2 regions of the Streptomyces sp. NPDC058457 genome follow, and region 1 is predicted to be linked to the other one. Evidence: riboswitches for the same ligand, from Rfam matches in the RefSeq annotation. Region 1 holds a riboswitch; the other holds the start of a gene.
What was found. Region 1 has a riboswitch for thiamine pyrophosphate ahead of thiC (phosphomethylpyrimidine synthase ThiC). Riboswitches for the same ligand answer to the same signal wherever they lie in the genome.
Positions count from the first base shown of each region.

Region 2: it holds a riboswitch for thiamine pyrophosphate, as region 1 does, so the genes downstream of both, ACFWPS_RS15340 (thiamine ABC transporter substrate binding subunit) here and thiC (phosphomethylpyrimidine synthase ThiC) in region 1, are expected to answer to the same signal.

Region 1 covers NZ_JBHXLU010000010.1:10,438-17,955, reverse strand. Annotated here, with positions in the region: gene ACFWPS_RS10980 (DUF5326 family protein) at 1-16, shown strand, start outside; gene ACFWPS_RS10975 (IclR family transcriptional regulator) at 291-1,016, shown strand; gene ACFWPS_RS10970 (SsgA family sporulation/cell division regulator) at 1,116-1,553, shown strand; gene ACFWPS_RS10965 (YibE/F family protein) at 1,724-3,292, opposite strand; TPP riboswitch at 3,364-3,541, shown strand; gene thiC (phosphomethylpyrimidine synthase ThiC) at 3,534-5,354, shown strand; gene ACFWPS_RS10955 (hypothetical protein) at 5,468-6,205, opposite strand; partial or broken gene ACFWPS_RS10950 (phosphomethylpyrimidine synthase ThiC) at 6,391-6,582, shown strand; gene ACFWPS_RS10945 (NADP-dependent oxidoreductase) at 6,774-7,518, opposite strand, start outside.
Region 2 covers NZ_JBHXLU010000015.1:124,489-132,006, forward strand. Annotated here, with positions in the region: gene ACFWPS_RS15325 (LAETG motif-containing sortase-dependent surface protein) at 1-538, shown strand, start outside; gene ACFWPS_RS15330 (ABC transporter ATP-binding protein) at 618-1,643, opposite strand; gene ACFWPS_RS15335 (ABC transporter permease) at 1,643-3,241, opposite strand; gene ACFWPS_RS15340 (thiamine ABC transporter substrate binding subunit) at 3,286-4,359, opposite strand; TPP riboswitch at 4,442-4,549, opposite strand; gene rlmN (23S rRNA (adenine(2503)-C(2))-methyltransferase RlmN) at 4,593-5,699, opposite strand; gene ACFWPS_RS15350 (VOC family protein) at 5,767-6,555, opposite strand; gene ACFWPS_RS15355 (cytochrome P450) at 6,593-7,518, opposite strand, start outside.

The DNA of each region.
Region 1 (7,518 bases):
GAAGAGCGACTGGTGAGGACCGTGGGAATCGGTGGCCGGTAACAGGAATCACCGGTTCCCTCGGGGGAGGGAAGTTTCCCGTACAGGCGGACCGGGAGCGCCGGCGGACGGTTAGAGTCGCTGACCCCCTCGCGCTCCGGGAGTGACCCTTGGCCACGCTTGACGCCGCCCCCGCACCCACGGAACATCCAGCACCCCCCGCCCAACGACGTTCCAGCACACCCCCCGTACAGCGGCCGGCCACCCCGGTCGACCCCGCACAGCCGCACTCGGCCACGCTCATCGGCTCCGTGCAGCGCGCGATGCGCCTGCTGGAGTGCGTCGCCGGACACGCACACGGCGCACCCGCCAAACAACTGGCCCGTGAAACGGGCCTCGCGCTGCCCACCGCCTACCACCTGCTGCGCACCCTGGTCCACGAGGGCTATCTGCGCCGCGACAAGGGGCTCTTCTTCCTCGGCGAGGCGGCGGAGCGGCTGAGCAGCAGCGGGGCGCAGCAGAAACGTCGCAGCGCGGTCGTCGACACCCTCGCCCACTGGCGCGATTCGATCGGTGTCCCGGTGTATTACGCCATGTACCGGGACGGCGAGATCGATGTCATGTGCGTCTCCGACTCCCCGGGTACCCCGGCGGTCGAGGAGTGGGCCGGTTTCCGCGAGACCGGGCACGCGCACGCCGTCGGCCAGTGTCTCCTCTCCCAGTTGGACGAGGACGTCCGCCGCGACCATCTGGGCCGCCATCCCGTGCGGCCCCTCACCCCGTACACGGTCCGTGACGGTCAGACGCTGCTGCGGCGGCTGGAGCGGACGCGGCGGATGGAACCGGTGGTGGAGCGCCAGGAGTACGCACTGGGGACGGTGTGCGCGGCGATTCCCCTCACCGTCGGCACCACGGCCGCCACCATCGCCGTCTCCCTCCCCCTCCACCAGGCCGACCGGCTGCTGCCCGCCGTCCGGCAGCTGCAGGCCGAAGTGGCTCGGCATCTGGGGTCCCTGGCGATCGCTATCAGTATCTGAAAACTCACTCCTTGTGATCTCCCGTGTACGTTCAGCAAGATTTGACCACCATCAAAGGGATAAAACCCGGCCAGTCGGTGTCATATGACGGGGTAGGCAATGCGCGAGTCCGTACAAGCAGAAGTCATGATGAGCTTTCTCGTCTCGGAGGAGCTCTCCTTCCGCATCCCCGTGGAGTTGCGCTACGAGACCTGTGATCCCTATGCCGTCCGGCTCACCTTCCACCTGCCCGGGGACGCGCCGGTGACCTGGGCCTTCGGCCGCGAGCTGCTGATCGACGGGGTGGGGCGGCCGTGCGGCGAGGGTGATGTGCACATCGCGCCCGCCGATGCCGAGGTGCTGGGCGAGGTACTCATCCGGCTTCAGGTCGGCGGCGACCAGGCGGTGTTCCGGTCCTCCGCACCTCCGTTGGTGGCTTTCCTCGACCGAACGGACAAGCTGGTGCCGCTCGGCCAGGAGGGCTCGCTCGCCGACTTCGACGCCCATCTCGACGAGGCCCTGGACCGCATCCTGGCCGAGGAGCAGAGTGCCGGCTGAAGCGTTACGGCACAGGGCGCACGCCGCTCCGACGAGTCGCGTGAGGACGCGCAGGAACGCTTCTGCGTGTTCGGCGCCGACCCCCAGCCGGAACGCTTCTCCTCATGTGGACCGCCCGTGTCTCACCTCGTGCCTCGTGGATGGCCTCCTCCCGGGCCGTCCACTGCGCCTCACCGCTTCCGGCGCCGTCCCCGCCCGCCGCGTCCCGCGGCCGGCGCGGCCTCCACGGGCACGGCTGTCTCCGTGCCCGGCCGGTCGGCGGACACCACCAGGGCCGCGAGCAGCGTGGTGACCGGCACCGAGGCGACCAGGCCGATCGAGCCGACCAGGGTGCGCACGATCTCCTCGGCGACCAGCTCGCTGTTGGCGACCGTGGCCACACTGCTCTGCGCGATCGAGAAGAGCAGCAGCAGCGGTAGCGCGGCACCCGCATAAGCCAGCACGAGGGTGTTGACGACGGACGCGATGTGGTCACGGCCGATGCGGATGCCCGCCCGGTACAGCCCGCGCCAGCCCATCGTCGGGTTGGCCTCGTGCAGTTCCCAGACGGCCGAGGTCTGGGTCACCGTCACGTCGTCCAGGACACCCAGCGAGCCGATGATGACACCGGCCAGCAGCAGACCGCTCATGTCGATCGACGGATACAGGCCGTGGATCAGGCCGGTGTTGTCGTCGGTGTTGCCGGTGAGCGCGGCCCAGTCGATGAACTCCGAGCCGAGCAGGCCGATCAGACACAGCGAGACCAGCGTGCCGAGCACCGCCACCGAGGTCCGGGCCGACAGCCCGTGGCAGATGTACAGGGCGATCAGCATGATGGCGCTCGACCCGACCACCGCCATCAGCAGCGGGTTCGATCCCTGCAGGATTCCCGGCAGGATGAACAGGGTCAGCACCAGGAAGCTGACCGCCAGCGCGACCAGCGCCATCACACCGCGCAGCCGGCCCACCACCACCACGGCGAGTGCGAAGATCCCGGCCAGCAGTGCCATCGGGAACTTCCGGTTCACGTCGGTGACCGAGTACTGCAGGTCCTTGGGTGCGGAGGGTTCGTACGCGGCCACGACCTTCTCACCCTCGTGCAACTGCCGCGACTGATCGGGCTGCACGATCTCGGTGAAGGTACGGCCCTTGTCCTTGCCGACGTCGACCCGGACCGTGGCCTTCTTGCAGGTGCCGCCCTCCTCCTTCGAGGAAGTGCCGTCGGTGGTGGAGGTGTCTCCGGTCGAGCCGCCGCCGGAGGCGTTGACCGACTTGCAGCTGACCGAGACGACCTTGGTGACCGTCGCCGCCTGCGTCTGGCGGTCGAAGCCGACGCCGGTGCGCTCGTGCGACGGGGCACCGCCGGGCCACAGCACCACCAGGCCGACCACGACCGCGGCGGTGAAGGGGATCAGGATGGCCGCGATGACCTTGCGCAGATGCTTGGAGACGGGCGCGGCAGGGCCGTGGCTGTGGCTGTGTCCGTGCGAGTGGCCGTGACCACCGCCGGGCCCGGAGCCGCTCTGGCCGGTACTCGGACCGGGCGAATGGCCATGGGCCTCCCCGTGGCCGTGGGCTTGGCCGTTGTCGTGATGGCGGGCGTGGCTGAGAGCGTGCCCCTGGTCGTACGGCTCGCCCTGCCCGTGGATGTGTCCGTCACCGGCACCATGGCCCCCGTGGCCGGATCCGCCGCCCTGCGTGGCGCCGTTGCCGCGCCGCGGGTCTGGGGGCGGATAGGGGTGCTGCTGTGTCGAGGTCACCGCCCGATCATCGCAAGAACGGCAGGGGCCCTCTGTTCACCGCGCCCGAATTGACGCTAGCGTGGAGGCACCTTTGCACACGCGGGAGCTCGGAGCACCGGGCTGAGAGGGCGCTGACCTCCGTATTCGCGACGTTTCACGTGGAACGAGTGATGTTTCACAGGAAACGCCGCCCGACGGAAGCCGCTGCGTCGACCGCCGAACCTGTTACCGGGTAATGCCGGCGTAGGGAGTAGGTCTCATGACCAACAAGGACGCGCGCACGCCTGCCTTCAGCCAGGACGAACAGCCCATTATGGGCGAAACGCCCCAGGAGGCCGGGAAGTCCATCGGCTGGCACAAGGGGTATGTCGAGGGCTCCCGCCCCGACCTCCGGGTGCCGGTCCGTCAGGTGCACCTCACCAACGGGCAGTCGGTCACGCTCTACGACACCTCCGGCCCGTACACCGATCCGCTCGTCGAGACCGACGTCCGCAGGGGCCTGCCGCCGCTGCGGGAGAACTGGATCACCGCCCGCGGCGACACCGCCGAGTACGCGGGCCGGCCCGTCCGTCCCGAGGACGACGGGATCAAGCACACCTCGCCGCGAGGTGGCCTGCGCAACCTGGACGCGGTCTTCCCGGGCCGCCCGCGCCAGCCGCGCCGCAGCCGGGACGGCGAGGCGGTGACGCAGCTCGCGTACGCCCGCCGGGGCGAGATCACCCCGGAGATGGAGTACGTGGCCGTCCGCGAGAACGTTTCTCCCGAGGTGGTCCGCGAGGAGATCGCGGCGGGCAGGGCCGTACTGCCCGCCAACGTCAACCACCCGGAGATCGAGCCGATGATCATCGGCAAGCGGTTCCTGGTGAAGGTCAACGCCAACATCGGCAACTCCGCGGTCACTTCCTCCATCGAGGAGGAGGTCGAGAAGATGACCTGGGCGACCCGCTGGGGCGCCGACACGGTCATGGACCTCTCCACCGGCCGCAACATCCACACCACCCGCGAGTGGGTGCTGCGCAACTCCCCCGTCCCCATCGGTACGGTGCCGCTCTACCAGGCCCTGGAGAAGGTCGACGGCAGGGCCGAGGAACTGACCTGGGAGATCTACAAGGACACGGTCGTCGAACAGGCCGAGCAGGGCGTGGACTACATGACCGTCCACGCGGGCGTGCGCCTCCCGTACGTGCCGCTCACCGCCAACCGCAAGACCGGCATCGTCTCGCGCGGCGGCTCGATCATGGCGGCCTGGTGCCTGGCGCACCACAAGGAGTCGTTCCTGTACGAGAACTTCGAGGAACTCTGCGAGATCCTCGCCGCCTACGACGTCACGTACTCCCTGGGCGACGGTCTGCGCCCCGGCTCCATCGCGGACGCCAACGACGAGGCGCAGTTCGCGGAGTTGCGCACGCTCGGGGAACTCAACCGGATCGCGAAGCGTTTCCATGTACAGACGATGATCGAGGGCCCGGGCCATGTCCCGATGCACAAGATCAAGGAGAACATCGACCTTCAGCAGGAGATCTGCGATGAAGCTCCGTTCTATACGCTCGGCCCGCTGACCACGGACGTCGCGCCGGCGTACGACCACATCACCTCCGGTATCGGTGCCGCGATGATCGCCTGGTGGGGCACGGCGATGCTCTGCTACGTCACGCCCAAGGAGCACCTGGGCCTGCCCAACCGGGACGACGTCAAGACCGGCGTCATCACCTACAAGATCGCCGCCCATGCGGCCGACCTCGCCAAGGGCCACCCGGGTGCACAGGAGTGGGACGACGCGCTGTCCGACGCCCGCTTCGAGTTCCGGTGGGAGGACCAGTTCAACCTCGCCCTGGACCCGGACACGGCCCGCGAGTTCCACGACGAGACACTTCCGGCGGAGCCGGCGAAGACGGCCCACTTCTGCTCGATGTGCGGGCCGAAGTTCTGCTCGATGAAGATTAGCCAAAGCATCACAGAGCGGTTCGGTGGCGCGGCGGCCGAGGGGGCGTCGCCCGAGGAGATCGCGGAGGGGATGCTCCAGAAGTCGAAGGAGTTCGCGGCGAGCGGGAACCGGGTCTACCTGCCGATCGCCGACTGACGCCGTGACGCGGTGCTCCCTTGAGGGAAAGGTTGGGAGCACCGCCACGTCAGAGCTTCACGCCGTTGGCCTGTGACGAAACTCGCTGGAGTCAGTGGGTGAATCGGCAGCTGCTATTGCGGACGCATCAGGTTCAGGTCCTCGCCCCATGCATCCAGAACCGCGCCGTGCCCTGCACGTCGGGCCGCTGCCTCGACACGGCCGAAGAGGCTCCGCTGCAAGGGCACCTCGCCTGTTGCTGAGATGCGGGCCAAGGTGTCCAGCAGCGAATCGGTGTCCCAACCGGGCAGCGGGTAGCGGGCGAGTTCCCACTCCAGGTACTTGTTGTACGGACGGGGGCGCCGGTCGAGCGCGAAGAGCAACTCCAACAGACTACCGATGCTGTCGGCAGCGTCGAGGCGGGCGGCGAAGGGATGCCCATCGCGGTCGTTCTTGACGGAGCGGTAGACAGAGTTGGTGTAGGCGTCGAGCCACTCTCCGGCGTCCCGGAAAGCCTCATCGACGCCGAGCCGGGCTTTGGCGGCCAGGATCTGGGCAATGCCTCCGTCGAGCCGGTCGAGCACGATCTGGGAGCGGGCCAGGGCGTAGCGTTCGAAGCCAGGCATTCCTGCAGTCCGGAATTCAGCAAGCGGGAGGATGACGAGGTCGAGCTCGGCTGTGCGATGGTCGGCGAACCGAGTGAGATCCGTTGCTGCGTCGTCAGCGACGACGACGTATAGGTCGTGATCGGAGTACCTCGTCGGCATGCCTTCATGGGCCTGAGATCCCTTGAGCACGAGCCCGACAACGTGGTGGTCAGCTGTGGCGAGTTCGACGAACGCACGGTAGGTGATGAGCTGCTGAGCAGCCATTGCGTGATCTCCGGTGAAGTAGTGACGGCTACGCCTGTCAGGCGGCCCCGCCTGCCGGAGTCGCCTCAACCCGTCTGCGGGGCCCTGGCCGCCGCTCAGAAGATCAATGCACGTGTGAACCGTACCGTCCGACTGTCCGAGGAGTGCTCAGTTTGAGTCGGCGTACAAGCTGGGGGCCATCCTGAAGGGGATACGACGACAGCCTCATCCCAGGCTCCGCGAGTGACTCCGGCCCGAACCTGTTCTCGATGAAGATCTCGCAGGACATCCGTCGCGAGCACGGCGGGAGTCGGGCCGAGGTTGAGGCGGGGATGGCTCAGAAGTCGAAGGAGTTCGCGGCCGCGGGCAACCGGGTGTATCTGCCGATCGCGGACTGAGGGCGGGCCCGGGAGTGTGCCGGCGGTTCGGGAAGCGGGCTCCGGCACACTGCCCCGGCTATCGGGCTCGCCATGCCTCGACGTGGGCCAGCACGTACGCGGCGAGTTCGGGTGGTCACCGTCGAGCGGACCACGCGCACCTTGTGACGGACCTTCATGGACGGACCGTCACAGGGGGACGGTAGTGCCTCTCATGGGACCAGGACGAGTTTTCCGGTGGTGCGGCCGGCCTCGATCGCGCGGTGGGCCTCGGCGGCCTCGGACAGCGGGTAGGTGTCCTGGACGAGTACCCGCAGCCGGCCCGCCTCGATACGTTCCGTGATCCGTTCCAGCAGCTCACCGGAGGGAGCAGCAGTGACCCATACGTAGCGCATCCCGCGCTCGGCCGCCTGGAGTTCGTCCGTTCCCGGGTCGATCGACGCACCGACGAGCAGGCCGCCGGGGCGCAGCACATCGAGGGAGCGCGGTCCGTAGGAGCCGCCGACCAGGTCCAGGACCGTGTCCACCGGAGCCACGGCGGACTCGAAGCCGGTGGTCGTGTAGTCGATCAGCTCGTCGGCACCCAGCCCGCGCAGCAGGTCGTGCCGGCCGGCCCGGGCGGTGCCGATGACGTACGCCCCCAGCTCCTTGGCCAGCTGCACCGCGACATGGCCGACGCCACCGGCCGCCGCATGGATCAGCACTCGGTCACCGGGCCGGACCCGCGCCAGCACGGCCAGCGCCTGCCAGGCGGTCACCGCGGCCAGGGGGACGGCACCCGCGACCGCCAGATCCACGTTCCCGGGAGCAGGGGCCAGCGCCTCGGCCGATGCGGCGGTGAACTCGGCGTACGCACCGCGCCGGGAGACCGGCAGCATGCCGTACACCCTGTCGCCCGGGGCGAACCGTGTCACGCCCTCGCCTGCCCGCTCGACGACACCGGCGACATCGTTGCCC
Region 2 (7,518 bases), on a different contig from region 1:
CGACCAGGACGCCACAGGTACTCCGGCGACCATCAGTGTCTTCCTCGAGACCAACGGCGCCGACGCCAAGCAGGTCGGCGACGCGAAGCCCATCAAGGGCACCAAGGAAGGTGCGACGGTCAGCTTCTCCGAGGACTGGGCGCCGAACGCCGTGTACCGTATCCGCGTCACGACCGACAACGGCAAGGTCGATGCGGACATCAAGGACAACCTGACCACTCCCTCCACCGCCTGCAAGGCAGCGGAGAGCACCAGCCCCTCCCCCTCGGAGTCGGCCACCCCGTCGCCGTCGGAGTCCGAGTCCACCCCGGCCGAGTCGGACTCCCCGACCCCGTCGGCCACGGACAGCAGCAGCACCGCCCCGGCGTCCACGTCGGACAACGCCCCGTCCCCGGCCGTCGGTGAGTCGAACCTCGCCGAGACCGGTGCCAACTCCAACACCGGCCTGATCGCCGGTGTCGCGGCCGCGCTCGTGGCGGTCGGCGGTGGCGCGGTCTGGTTCGGCATGCGCCGTCGTGGCGCGCACAGCGGTAACTGACGCACCTCACGCTCGTACACCGTCGAGGCCCGTCCCCGTATCCCCGGGGGACGGGCCTCGGCCGTACCCGCGCACGCGGTCAGTCCAGTACGACGGTCTCCGCCGCGTCGAACTCGACGCCCACCGCGTCCCCGGCCTCCGGTGCCTCCCGCAGCGCGCAGGCCGCCGCCAGGCGGGGGCCGCCGCCGTCCTGGGGCTGGAGGTGGACGGTGACATGGGTGCCCTGGAAGGTACGGGCGGCCACCGTGCAGGGCAGCCCCGCGTCGGCGGCGACCAGCCGTACGCCGGCCGGCCGTACGAGCAGGGTCCGCGTCCCCTGCCCGGAGCCCTCGGGCACCGGCACCTTCCCCCACGGCGTCACCGCGACCGTTCCCTCGACGGTCGCCGGGACCACGTTGTCGAAGCCGAGGAAGCGGGCCACGAACTCGTCCGCGGGCCGCTGCCAGACGTCGAGGGGCGTGCCGGACTGGGCGATCCGCCCGTCCCGCATCACCACCACCCGGTCGGCCAGTGCGAACGCCTCGCCCTGGTCGTGCGTCACGGCGAGCACGGTGGTGCCCAACCGCCCGAACAGCTCCCGGAGTTCGACCACGAGCCGCTCCCGCAGCGAGCGGTCGAGCTGCCCGAGGGGTTCGTCGAGCATCAGCAGCCGGGGCCGGGGCGCCAGCGCCCGCGCGAGCGCCACCCGCTGCTGCTCCCCGCCGGAGAGCCCGGCGACAGCCCGCCGGGCCGCCCCCGGAAGCCCCACCAGCTCCAGCAACTCGCCGACCCGCTCGGCCTGTTGTGCTTTCCCCGCACCGCGCATCCGGAGCCCGAAGGCCACGTTCCCGCCCACGTCCCGCTGCGGGAACAGCTGGTGGTCCTGGAACATCAGCCCGACCCCCCGCCGATGCGCCGGCACCCGCGTCTGGTCGTGTCCGTCGAGCAGCACCCGCCCGGAAGCCGGGGGTTGCAGCCCCGCGACCACCCGCAGCAGCGTCGACTTGCCGCTTCCGCTCGGCCCGAGCACACAGACCACCTCGTGCTCGGCGACCTCGAGATCGACGGCGTCCAGCACGGCCCGCCCGCCGAACCGCACGGTGGCCGCGTCGAGAGCCAGCAGCATCAGAACTCCCCCGTCCGGTCGGTCCGCAGCCGTTCGAGCACCAGCAGCGCCACCGCGCACACCACCATCAGAATCGTGGAAAGGGCCATCGCCTGGCCGTAGTTGAGATCACCGGGGCGGGACAGCAGCCGGGCCACGGCGACCGGCAGGGTCGGGTTGTCCGGCCGCGCGATGAACACCGTCGCGCCGAACTCCCCGAGCGACACCGCGAACGCGAACCCCGCCGCGATCAGCAGCGCCCGCCGCACCATCGGCAGATCGACCTCCCGCCACACCCGCCACGGCGCGGCCCCGAGCACGGCCGCCGCCTCCCGCAGCCGCTCGTCCACGGCCCGCAGCACGGGCAGCATGGTCCGTACGACGAACGGGACACCGACCAGCGCCTGGGCGAGCGGGACGAGGATCCAGGACTGGCGCAGATCCAGCGGCGGTCTGTCGAGCGCGATCAGGAACCCGAAGCCGACGGTCACCGCGGACACCCCGAGCGGCAGCATCAGCAGCGCGTCGAAGCCCCGGACCAGCCGCCCCGCGTCCCGCCGGGCCAGTACGGCGGCGGCGAGTCCGCCGATCACCACCGCGATGGCGGTGGCCGCGACCGCGTACTCCAGGGAATTGACCACCGACTCGATCGGCGCGACCAGGAAGGTCCCGCCGTCGGCGTCGCCCAGCGCCCGGTAGTACCCGAACCCCCCGTCCAGCGACCGCCGTACCAGCACGGCCAGCGGCAGCACGAGCAGGACGGCGATGGTGGCGAGGACTCCGGCGAGCAGCGCCCACTGCCCGGCCCCGCGCGGCCGGCGTGCCGTCACCGACGGGTCCACCAGCCGCAGCGCGCTCTCCCGCCGCCGTACCGTCCACGCGTGCACGGCGAGGATCGCGCCGACCGCGACGAACTGGACGATCGTGAGGACGGCGGCCGTGGAGAGGTCGAAGATCTCGGAGGTCTGCCGGTAGATCTCCACTTCGAGGGTGGAGAACGTCGGCCCGCCGAGGATCTGCACCACACCGAAGGAGGTGAAGGTGAACAGGAACACCATCAGCGCGGCGGCGGCCACGGCGGGCACGAGCGCGGGCAGCGTGACCTTCCGCCAGGCGCCCAGCGGGGAGGCCCCGAGCATCCGGGCGGCCTCCTCCTGCCGCGGGTCCAGCTGGGCCCACAGCCCGCCCACGGTCCGTACGACGACCGCGTAGTTGAAGAAGACGTGCGCCAGCAGGATGGCCCAGACGGTGGTGTCGAGCCGTACGCCCCACAACTCGTCCAGCAGCCCGCCCCGACCGACGAGCGCGAGGAAGGCGGTCCCCACCACGACCGTCGGCAGCACGAAGGGAACCGTCACCACGGCCCGCAGCACCTGCTTGCCGGGGAAGTCGAGGCGCGCGAAGACATGGGCGGCGGGCAGCGCGGCCAGCAGGGTCAGCGCGGTGGAGGCGAGCGCCTGCCAGGTGGTGAACCAGAGCACGTGCCGGATGTCGGACTGGCCGAGGACGTCGGCGATCCGCCCGAACCGCCAGACCCCGTCGGCCTTCAGGCCGCGCGTGACGATCGCCGCGACCGGCCAGGCGAAGAAGACGGCGAAGAACGCGACGGGCACGGCCATCAGCCCGAGCCGCGCCGCGCTCCCGCGCCTGCCGGCTGCTCCGGTTACTTCAGTACGAGTGACGTCCACGTCTTGACCCACTGGTCACGGCTGGCGGCGATCCTGTCGGGCGCCATGGTCTCGGGATCCTGGGCGGCGGGCCCGTACTTCGTGAACTCGGCAGGCACGCTCGCCCCCTTCACCACCGGGTACACGAACATGTTCAGCGGCATGTCCTCCTGGAACTCCCTGGAGACCAGGAAGTCGATGAGCGCCTTGCCGCCCTTGCTGTTCCCGGCGTTGCTCAGCAGCCCGGCGAACTCGATCTGCCGGAAGCAGGTGCCGGTCGCGACACCGGTGGGCGCGGTGCTGGGCTTCGGGTCGCCGTAGATCACCTCGGCGGGCGGCGAGGAGGCGTACGACACCACGAGCGGCCGGTCGCCGCCGGCCTTCTTCCCGCCGGCCGAGCCGGAGAACTCCTCGTTGTAGGCCTGCTCCCAGCCGTCGACGACCTTCACGCCGTTGGCCTTGAGCTGCTTCCAGTAGCCCTGCCAGCCGCTGTCCCCGTACTGCGCGGCCGAGCCGAGCAGGAACCCGAGCCCCGGCGAGGACGTGGACGCGTTCTCGGTGACGAGGAGGTTCTTGTACCGGGGCTTGACGAGGTCGGCGTACGACGTCGGCGGGGTCAGCTTGTGCTTGCTGAAGTACGCCTTGTCGTAGTTGACGCAGATGTCGCCGTAGTCGATGGGCGTGACCCGGTGCCTGGCCGCGTCGAGCTGGTACGCCGTACCGACCGTGTCGAGCCCCTTCGCCTCGTACGGCTGGAAGAGACCGTTGTCGAGGGCCCTGGAGAGCAGGGTGTTGTCGACGCCGAAGAAGACGTCGCCCTGCGGGTTGTCCTTGGTCAGGATCGCCTTGTTGACGGCCTGCCCGGCGTCACCGTCCTTGAGGACCTTGACCTGGTAGCCGGACTGCTTCTCGAAGTCCTGGAGCACGTTCTTGGAGACGGCCCACGAGTCGTGGCTGACGAGGGTGATGGTCTTTGACTCGGCCCCGCTTCCCGAGGACGAGGACGAGCACGCGGACAGCGTCACGAGCCCGAGCCCGACCGCCGCGGCCACGAAGGTTCTGGTGTGCATGGTGTGCACTGGTGTTCTTCCTCCTGGAGTTGACCAGGAAGAGACGCGGCCCTGCCCGCGGTGTGCGGGCAGGGCGCAACAGCTTGAGTGATGACCGAACTTCCTACCCAGAATGACCTGGGCGAGGTTCAGAGGGTCTGCGGCCCGGTTGCCGCACTCTCAGCGCTGTGGCGCTCCCCTGTCGGATTATGAAGATGTGTTGGCCAGATCCTACCGCTCGGTGCCTACGGCGGTTACCTCTCGGTCGCCGCGAGCTGACCACAGGCGCCGTCGATCTCCTGACCCCGGGTGTCCCGGACGGTGACGGGCACACCATGCGCCTCGATCGCCTCGACGAACGCCTTCTCGTCCTCGGGCCGCGACGCGGTCCACTTCGAACCCGGCGTCGGGTTCAGCGGGATGAGGTTGACGTGCACGGGCTTGCCCTTGAGCAGCCGGCCCAGCCGGTCCCCGCGCCAGGCCTGGTCGTTGATGTCGCGGATGAGCGCGTACTCGATCGACAACCGCCGCCCGCTCTTCTCGACGTACTCGAACCCGGCGTCGAGGACCTCGCGCACCTTCCACCGCGTGTTCACGGGGACGAGGGTGTCGCGCAGTTCGTCGTCGGGGGCGTGCAGCGAGATCGCGAGCCGGCACTTGAAGCCCTCGTCGGCGAACCGGTGGATGGCCGGGACGAGTCCGACGGTCGAGACGGTGATCCCGCGCTGCGAGAGCCCGAGCCCGTCCGGGGCGGGGTCGGTCAGCGCGCGGATGGCTCCGACCACCCGCTTGTAGTTGGCGAGCGGCTCCCCCATCCCCATGAAGACGATGTTGGACAGCCGCGCGGGCCCGCCGGGCACCTCACCGTCCCGGAGCGCCCGCATCCCGTCGACGATCTGGTGCACGATCTCCGCGGTGGACAGATTGCGGTCCAGCCCCGCCTGCCCGGTCGCGCAGAACGGGCAGTTCATCCCGCATCCCGCCTGTGAGCTGATGCACATGGTCACCCGGTCCGGGTAACGCATCAGCACCGACTCGACGAGCGTCCCGTCGAAGAGCTTCCACAGCGTCTTGCGGGTCGTCCCCTCGTCGGTCGACAGATGCCGTACGACGGTCATCAGCTCGGGGAACAGCGCCTCCCGCAGCTTGTCCCGCGAGGCGGCCGGGATGTCCGTCCACTGCTCGGGGTCGTGCGCGTACCGCGCGAAGTAGTGCTGCGAGAGCTGCTTGGCACGAAACGGCTTCTCCCCGACCTCGGCCACCGCGTCCTTGCGCTCGGCGGGCGAGAGATCAGCGAGATGCCGCGGCGGCTTCTTGGCTCCGCGCGGCGCGACGAAAGTGAGTTCTCCGGGCTTAGGCATAACCCAACCAGTGTCGCAGATCAACTGCGGTGGCCCGCGACCGTGGATTCGGCAGGGGTCCAGGGGCTCAGCGCACGGCGGTGGTGATGATGGCGAGGAGGGCGCCGAAGGGGTCGAGGAACATGGCGAAGCGGCCGATGCCCGGGGCCTCGGTGACCGGGATGAGGACGGTGGCTCCGGCCTCGGTGGCCCTGGCGAGCGTGGCGTCGCAGTCGGTCACCTCGAAGTACGGGTGCCATTTCGGCGTCGATCCGGCGTCGAGGTTGGCCTGGGGCAGTTGCATCAGCCCGCCGTGGGCCGCCGCCGGGCCGCCGCCCGCCGGGGTGAGGACCGTGTAGGTCAGTTCCGGGCCCATCGGCACATCGCGGGTCTGCCAGGAGAAGACCGACTCGTAGAACGATTTCGCCGCGCCGGCGTCGGTGGTGTACAGCTCCGTCCTGGCCAGGCTGCCGGGGACCGCGACGAGGTCCAGGCCCTTTGTGTCGCCCGGCTGCCAGACCGCGAAGTCCGCTCCGGTGGGGTCGACGAAGGCGGCCGCCCGCCCGAAGGCGAAGACGTCCGCCGGGGCGATCCGGACGCTGCCGCCCGCCTGTTCCACGGCCTTGGCGGTGGCGTCGGCGTCCGGGGTGTGGAAGTACACCCGCCAGGACGCGCTCGCGCCCGCCTCGGTGAGCGGGCCGATCCCGGCGACCGTTCCGCCGTCCTGTTCGAAGAAGCCGTAGCCGCCCGCCTCCGGTCCGGCCGACCGGTGCTCCCAGCCGAAGACGGCGGAGTAGAAGGCGGCGCTCGCGTCAGTGTCGGGGGTGCCCACGTCGAGCCAGTTCGGAGCGCCGGGAACATACTGGGTTGTCAGCATTGCGGGGTCCTCCTCGGCCGTCTGCGGCCGCCTTCGCTCACCAGGTCACGGGCAGCGTACGCGGTCCCCGGATCAGGCCCTGGCGCTGGAACTCGACCTCCTCGGGGGGTACGGCCAGGCGGATGCCGGGGAAACGGGAGAGCACCGAGCCGATCATGGTCTCGGCCTCCATGCGGGCCATGATCGCGGCCATGCAGTGGTGGGGGCCGTGGCCGAAGGCCAGGTGGGGGCCGTTGGCGCGGTCGAAGTCCAGGTCGTCCGGGTCGTCGAAGACGGCGGGGTCGCGGTTGGCGGCGACGTAGGCGTTGTAGACGACCTCGCCGGCCCGGATCAGCTGGCCGCCGACCTCGACGTCCTCGACGGCGACGCGCGGGATGCCGACGCCGTTGCGGTGCGGGACGTAGCGGAACAGCTCGTCCACCGCCTTGGGGAGCAGCTCCGGCTCGCGGCGCAGCCGGTCCAGGTGCTTGGGGTGGGTGAGCAGCGCGTACATCATCGAGCCGCTGTTGTTGCGGACCGCGTGCCCTCCGCTGACCTGGATGGCGGTGGCCAGGGAGATCGCCTCGTCGCCGGTGATCTCGCCGTCCGCGGTGGCCTGGGCCAGCACCCCGGCGAGGTCGTCGCGGGGCTCCTCGCGGCGGCTCTGCAGCAGCTCGGCGATCCGGGCCCGGGTGGTCCGGGCGGCCTCCCGGGCGCGCGCTTCCGCGTCGGGGCCCGCGGAGAGCAGCGCCTCGCCGGTGGCCGCCCAGCGGTGCCAGTCCTTCTCGTCGATGCCGAGGAAGTCACGGATCACGGCGATGGGGAAGGGGCCGTGCAGATACTCCATGAGGTCGGCCGGTGGGCCCGCGGCCTCCATGGTGTCGAGGAGTTCGCCGGCCCGGCGCTCCGCCATCGGCCGCAGCCGCTGCATGGCCCGCCCGGTGAAGGCCCGGGCGACGACCCGGCGCAGCCGGTTGTGCCGGG